DNA from 2 places in the Mycolicibacterium parafortuitum genome. Region 1 is predicted to be linked to the other one. Evidence: riboswitches for the same ligand, from Rfam matches in the RefSeq annotation. Region 1 holds a riboswitch; the other holds the start of a gene.
The links. Region 1 has a riboswitch for thiamine pyrophosphate ahead of NTM_RS07470 (ECF transporter S component). Riboswitches for the same ligand answer to the same signal wherever they lie in the genome.

Region 1 (3,401 bases):
GCGTCGTGGGTGACGGCGACGACGGCTGTTCCGGCATCGGCGATTTCGGCCAGCAACTGGATCAGCTCGGCCCAGGTGCGGCGGTCCTGTCCGAAGGTGGGTTCGTCGAGGACGATCACCGCGGGGCGGCTGACCAGCACGGTGGCCACCGACAGCCGGCGCTTCTCGCCGCCGGAGAGGGCGTACGGGCTGCGCTCGGCGAGGTGGTGCAGGTGCAACCGCTCAAGCAGGTCGTCGATCAGCGTGGCGGTGCAGGAAGTGTCACGCTTCAACGCCTTTGGCCCCAGGGCGAGTTCGTCGCGGACGGTGCCGGTCAGGAACTGGTGCTCGGGGTCCTGGAAGACGGTGCCGATGCGGGTGAGCAGTTCCTTGGATCGCCACGTCGCCGGTTCCCGCCTGCGCGGCGACGGGGCGAGTCCGTCGGCCGCGTGCAGCGTCCCGGAGCGGGCCGGCAGCAGCCCGCCCAGGGTGAGGGCGAGGGTCGATTTCCCGGAGCCGTTGGGCCCGGTGATCGCGGTGACGCGACCGCGCGGGATCTCCAGTCCGATCCCGCCGCGCACGGCAGGCCTGCCCCGGTACCCCACTGCGAGGTCCGTCGCCGTGAGCAGCGGCTCGGGGGTCGTGACGGGATGGCGCTGCACCGGTGCGATGGGAGTGTTCGGCACCCAGATACCGGCGTGTACCAGGTGGTCGCGCTCGCGGGTGATGGTGTCCTCGGGTGCGCCGTCGGCGACGACGGAGCCGTCACCGCCGAGGACCACGACCCGGTCGATGACGGGAAGCCACACACCGGTGCGGTGTTCCACCACCAGGACGGTGGCGCCGGTGATCTCGGCCGCCCTGGTGACCGCGTCGCGGACCTCGAGCACACCTTCGGGGTCGAGATTCGCGGTCGGTTCGTCCAACAGGATCAGCCCTGGCCGCATCGCGAGTACACCGGCGAGCGCCAGCCGCTGCTTCTGCCCGCCGGAGAGCTGTGAGGTGTCGCGGTCCAGCGGGAGGTCCAGGCCGACCTCGGCCAGTGCGGCGGTCACCCGCGGCCAGATCGCCTCGCGCGCAACGCCGAAGTTCTCCATACCGAATGCGACGTCGTCACCGACCCGCGACAGGATCACCTGCGCGTCGGGGTCCTGCAGCACCATCCCGATCCGGTCGCGCCGTTGCGCAGGTGGTGCGCCGTCGACCAGCAAGCGGCCCTGCGCGTGCCCGTCGTCGGCGCCGCCCAGCAGCCCGGCCAGGCCCTGCAGCAGGGTCGACTTCCCGGACCCGGACGCCCCGAGCAGCAGCACCCGTTCGCCGGGGAGGATATGCAGATCGAGATCCTTTGCCGCCCAGTGCTGTTGACCGGCGTGCTGCCAGCCCCAGCCTTCCGCCCGCACCTCGGCTCCGCCGGTGCGGGGATCCGGCGTCATTGAGGTTGGCGGGTCGGCACCACCCTGCCGGAGGCGAAGCGGCTCAGCGCACCGGTTTTGGCCAGTCCCCGCACCACGAACCACGACAGCACACCGGCCAGCAGGGCGCCCGAGATCACCGCGGATCCGGTGTAGATGGCCGCGAACGCGGTGGTCGATCCGGGGTACCAGAGGATCAGGTCGTTGATCGCCAGCGTCACGCCGGCCGCGGCGCCGGAGAGCACGGCCACGGGCAGGTTCCAGCGCCGGTACAGGAACAGCGCGAACACCAGTTCGGCGCCGAGGCCCTGCACCAGGCCGGATTCGATGGTCAGCACACCCCACTGGTTGCCGACGAGGGCGGACACGGTCGCGGCGACCAGTTCGCCGTACAGCGCCGCACCCGGTTTGCGGATCACCAGCGCGGTCAGCACCCCGGCGAACAGCCAGCCGCCGCCGGCCAGCGCCTGCAGACCGGGTAGCGCCGCCGACAGCGGGGCGGTGATCGGGTTCGACGCGACGTTCCAGAACACGAAGACCAGACCCGCCGCGACGGCCAGCACACTGGCGACCACGATGTCGACCACCCGCCAGCGCAGGACGGGTCTGGGGTCGTTGTTACCCAGCTCGTTTCCAGGGTCGTTTCCCAATGAAGCGTTCACGTGCATCTCCCTACGCCGGCATTACCCGGTCAGGTTCGTACGGTCGACAGCCGGTCAGCCGTCCTCTCAGCGCACTCGGTGTGCACTCCCGTGTGGATCGCGTCCAAGCTAGCGCATGCCCGGGGCCCACACCAGAGCGCCGCCGGCCTCGGTCACCACGTAGTCGGCCGAAGCGATTGGGTCACACCGGATGATGAAGTCGAGTTCCTGTGCGGCCCAACGGTCCCAGTGCGGGCGGTAGGTGTCCCCGTCGCGCTGCAGCGCACGGTGCTTGCGGACCTCATCGGGGGTCTCGACCCAGATGCCCAGATCGGCCTTCGCGCGGTTGTCCGCCGACAGGGCTCCGACGCCCTCGACGATCAGCCGCTGGCCGGCCCCGACGGCGTGCCATCGGCTGGGGGCGCCGGTGTCCCAGTCCCACTGCCGCCAGCGGCCGGTCCGACCCGCGGCGCGTGGCCGGAGCAGTTCCGTGCCGATGTGCTCGCCGGCCCACGCCAGCCCGTCCCAGCCGGGATAGATGTCGTCGAGGCGCACGACGACGCTGCAGGGCCAGCAGCGCTGCAGCTGATCGGCCAGGGTGGACTTGCCCGAGCCGGAGCGCCCGTCGATCAGCACCGTGGTCGCATCCGACGCCAGCAGGCGGCGCACCACAATGTCGACGGTCACCTCCAGCATTCTCCACATGCATTGACCGGAGACAGTCTCCGTGTTTACCCTCGGCTCGATGGAATCCTTGTCCATCGGTGTCATCGGGGCCGGTCTGATCGGTGGCACGCTCGCCGTCCACCTGGCCGGACTGGGCCACCGGGTGCGTATCGCCAACTCGAAGGACCCGTCGACGCTCACACAGTTCGCCGGTGTCGAACGGCTGACCCCGTCGTGGGCGGCCGATGCCGCCGCAGGCGCGGACGTCGTGATCGTCAGCGTGCCCGAGAACCGGGTCGCGGCGCTGTGCGCGCAGCTGGCGCCGAAGCTAACCGATGATGCCGTCGTGATCGACACCGGCAACTACTACCCCAACCGCGACGGCCGCATCGACGAGCTCGACAACGGCACGCCGGACAGCGTCTGGGTGGCCGGATTGCTGGGGCGTCCCGTCTACAAGGCGTTCAACAGCATCATCGCTTCCAGCTTGAAGCACAACGGAACTCACGACCGGGCCGGCCGGATCGGGCTGGCTGTCGCAGGCCCCGCCGGACCGGGAAAGGACACGGTGTTCGGGTTGGTCGACCAGCTCGGTTTCGAGCCGGTGGACGCCGGGCCGCTGGCGGACTCCTGGCGTCAGCAGCCCGGAACACCCTCGTACTGCCAGGATTTCGACGCCGACCGGCTCCGTGCCGCACTCGCC
Region 2 (3,401 bases), 770 kb from region 1:
TGATCGGCAGCATGTAGATCGCCGACCACAGCGGCGTCGCCTCGAAGTCGTAGCCGCGCAGCGGAAGCCAGATCCCCTGCAGCCAGATGATCAGCATGAACTGCAGGCCACCGCGTCCCATCGACGACATCAGCCCCGCGAAGTTGCCCATACCGAACGCCGTCGACCGGAACAACCGCATGTTCACCATCGGTTGCGCGACACGCAGTTCGACGACACAGAACACCACCAGCAACGCGAACCCGGCGGCGATCGCACCGACCACCCACGGATTGGTCCAGCCGGTGGTCGACTCCCGGTAGGGCTGGATGCCGTAGGTGATCCCGATCAGCAGGACGGTCAAACCGATCCCGAAGGTCAGCGTGCCCGCCCAGTCCAGCCTGCCCGGCGTGCGCACCCCGATCTCGCGCAGCGAGCGCATGCTCCAGATGGTGCCCGCCAGCCCGATCGGCACCCCGACCCAGAAGATCGCCTGCCAGTGCCATTCCGACAGCACGCCGCCGATCAGCAACCCGAGGAACGAACCAGCCACCGCCGCAACCATGTTGACGCCCAGAGCCATTCCGCGCTGGTTCGCGGGGAACGCGTCGGTCAGGATCGCCGACGACGACGCCATCAGCATCGCGCCACCGAAGCCCTGCACGACCCGCCACGCGATCAACCAGATCGCGCCGCCGTCGAGATGAAACGGGTCGAACGACAGCGCGATCGCCGCCACGGTGAACACCGCGAAGCCGATGTTGTAGATGCGGACCCGGCCGAACATGTCCCCGAGACGGCCGAACGGCACCACCAGCACCGCCGTCACCACCAGGTACCCCATCAGCATCCACAGCAGGTAGCTGATGTTCGACGCCGACAGCGGATTGAGGCCGATACCGCGGAAGATGGCGGGCAACGAGATCAACACGATCGACGCGTTCACCGTCGCAAGCAGCGTTCCCAGCGTCGTATTCGACAGGACGATCCACTTGTAGTGCGGGTGGTCGGCATCGAAACGGCGCCGTGCCGTGGCTTTGGCACCGGCGGCCTTCGTGCCGGTCCGGGTTTCCGTCATCGCATTCACCTCACCCATAGAAAAACATATATTAGCTATGCAAATCATTGGGTCGCAATTCGGGATTTCGCGGGCTCCGGCGCTGCGCTAGCGTGGCTACCCGACCACACGGGAGCGCGTGCCGAGCGCGCTGAGAGGACGGGTAGGCCCGTCGACCGTACGAACCTGACCGGGTAATGCCGGCGTAGGGAGAACGAGAGATGACCGAAGGCATGTATCTGCCGTTGAGCCTGACCGGCCAGACCCCGCTGCGGGTGCTGACCATCGCCGGATCCGACTCCGGCGGCGGCGCGGGGATCCAGGCCGACATGCGCACCTTCGCGCTGCTCGGTATCCACAGCCTCGTCGCGGTCACCGCCGTCACCGTGCAGAACTCCATGGGCGTCAAGGGCTTTCACGAGATGCCGGTCGACGTCGTCGGGGGCCAGATCGAGGCCGTCGCCTCCGACATCGGCATCCACGCCGCCAAGACCGGCATGCTCGCGTCCTCGGCAATCATCGAGACCATCGCCGACGTCTGGGTCGGCCAGGGCCTCGACGGCGCGGTGCCGCTGATCGTGGACCCGGTGTGCGCGTCCATGCACGGCGACCCGCTGCTGCACCCCGATGCGCTCGCGGCGCTGAAGGAGAAGCTGTTCCCGCTGGCCACCCTCGTCACCCCCAACCTCGACGAGGTCAAGTTGCTCGTCGGTATCGACGTCGTGGACGAGGAATCCCAGCGCGAGGCCGCCCGCGCGCTGCACGCGCTCGGCCCGAAATGGTCGCTGGTCAAGGGCGGACACCTGCGCAGGTCGGCGCAGAGCCCCGATCTGCTGTTCGACGGCACCGAGTTCCACCGGTTCGACACCACCCGCATCGACACCGTCCACGACCACGGCGCCGGTGACACCCTGGCCGCCGCGACCGCGAGCGCACTCGCGCACGGCTACTCGATGCCCGATGCTGTCGGCTTCGCCAAACGCTGGGTCACCGAATGCCTGCGCGCCGCCTATCCGCTGGGTCAGGGGCACGGGCCGGTGTCGGCGATGTTCCGGTTGCCGTCATGACCCTCCCGGAGATTCCCGAGATCGCGGGCGTCCTGCACCACCCCGACGCGGCCCCGCGCGGTGTCGTCGCGCTGACCCACGGCGCCGGCGGCAGCCGCGAATCCCCGATGCTGGTCGCGCTGTGCGACGAATGGGCCCGCCGCGGCTGGCTCGCCGTGCGCTACAACCTGCCCTACCGCAGGCGCAAGCCGAAGGGTCCGCCGTCGAACTCCGCGGCGACGGACATGGCCGGCATCGTCGAGGCGGTCAGCACGGTGCGCGACCTCGTCGACGGACCCGTCATCGCCGGCGGCCACTCCTACGGGGGACGGCTGACGTCGATGGCCGTCGCCGACGGGCTCGAGCTCGACGTACTGACGCTGTTCTCCTATCCGCTGCACCCACCCGGCAAGCCGGAACGCGCCCGCACCGAACACCTGCCCCGGATCACGGTGCCGACGGTGTTCACCCATGGCACCGCGGACCCGTTCGGCACGCCCGAGGAGATCCGGGCCGCGGTCGCGCTGGTCGGCGCGCCCACCGAAATCGTCGAGGTGACCGGTGCACGGCACGACCTCGCATCCAAGAAGCTCGATGTGCCCGCGCTCGCCGTCGAGGCAGCACTCCGCCGTCTCGGCTGAGCTACTGTCGCAACGTGACCGTACCGCCACCGCCGGGGCCGCCTGGGCCGCCTGAGCCGCCTTACGGGCAGCCCCAGTGGGGGCAGCCTCAGTACGGTCAGCCCGGCCCCGGTCAACCCGCATATGGCCACCCCTATCCGCCGCCGCCACCGCTGCCCTACCCCGACGATCCTGGGCAGCATCCCTACACCCCGGCGCGGCGGACCAACTGGTGGGCCGTCGTCGGGCTGATCTTCGGCGCCATCGGCGGGGTCGTGGTGGGTTTCGTCTGCGGCGTCGTCGGCCTGATCAAGGCGAAGGAGTACGGCAGCGGCCGCAACATGGCGCTCGGAGCGATCGTGCTGTCGGCGCTGTGGACGGTCGGGTTGCTGATCTTCGTGGTCGCTGTCGTCAACAGCGACCGGGTCACCGCGACCGACGTCGAGGTCGGCGACTGCCTCGCCGAGATCCCCGACGGCGAACGCGTGCTGACGGTCAAGACGATCAGCTGCGATGAGCCGCACGCCGGCGAGGTGTTCGCCGTGCTGACCATGCCGGGCGGCGACTTCCCCGGCCAGGAGGTGGTCGAGGCCTACCACGAGCGGTGCAGCCCGGAGCTGGTGTCGTACTCGCCGCAGTCGATGTTCGACGACTCCGTGCAGCTCTACGTGCTCTACCCGACGAGGGAGACCTGGGACA

Region 2: another riboswitch for thiamine pyrophosphate. It lies ahead of thiD (bifunctional hydroxymethylpyrimidine kinase/phosphomethylpyrimidine kinase); the one in region 1 lies ahead of NTM_RS07470 (ECF transporter S component).

What each region holds. Positions count from the first base shown of each region.
Region 1 is NZ_AP022598.1:1,596,625-1,600,025, reverse strand. It holds gene NTM_RS07475 (ABC transporter ATP-binding protein) at 1-1,412, opposite strand, end outside; gene NTM_RS07470 (ECF transporter S component) at 1,409-2,041, opposite strand; TPP riboswitch at 2,044-2,155, opposite strand; gene NTM_RS07465 (nucleoside/nucleotide kinase family protein) at 2,162-2,728, opposite strand; gene NTM_RS07460 (NADPH-dependent F420 reductase) at 2,778-3,401, shown strand, end outside.
Region 2 is NZ_AP022598.1:823,301-826,701, forward strand. It holds gene NTM_RS03845 (MFS transporter) at 1-1,057, opposite strand, end outside; TPP riboswitch at 1,165-1,249, shown strand; gene thiD (bifunctional hydroxymethylpyrimidine kinase/phosphomethylpyrimidine kinase) at 1,258-2,103, shown strand; gene NTM_RS03855 (alpha/beta hydrolase family protein) at 2,100-2,723, shown strand; gene NTM_RS03860 (septum formation family protein) at 2,738-3,401, shown strand, end outside.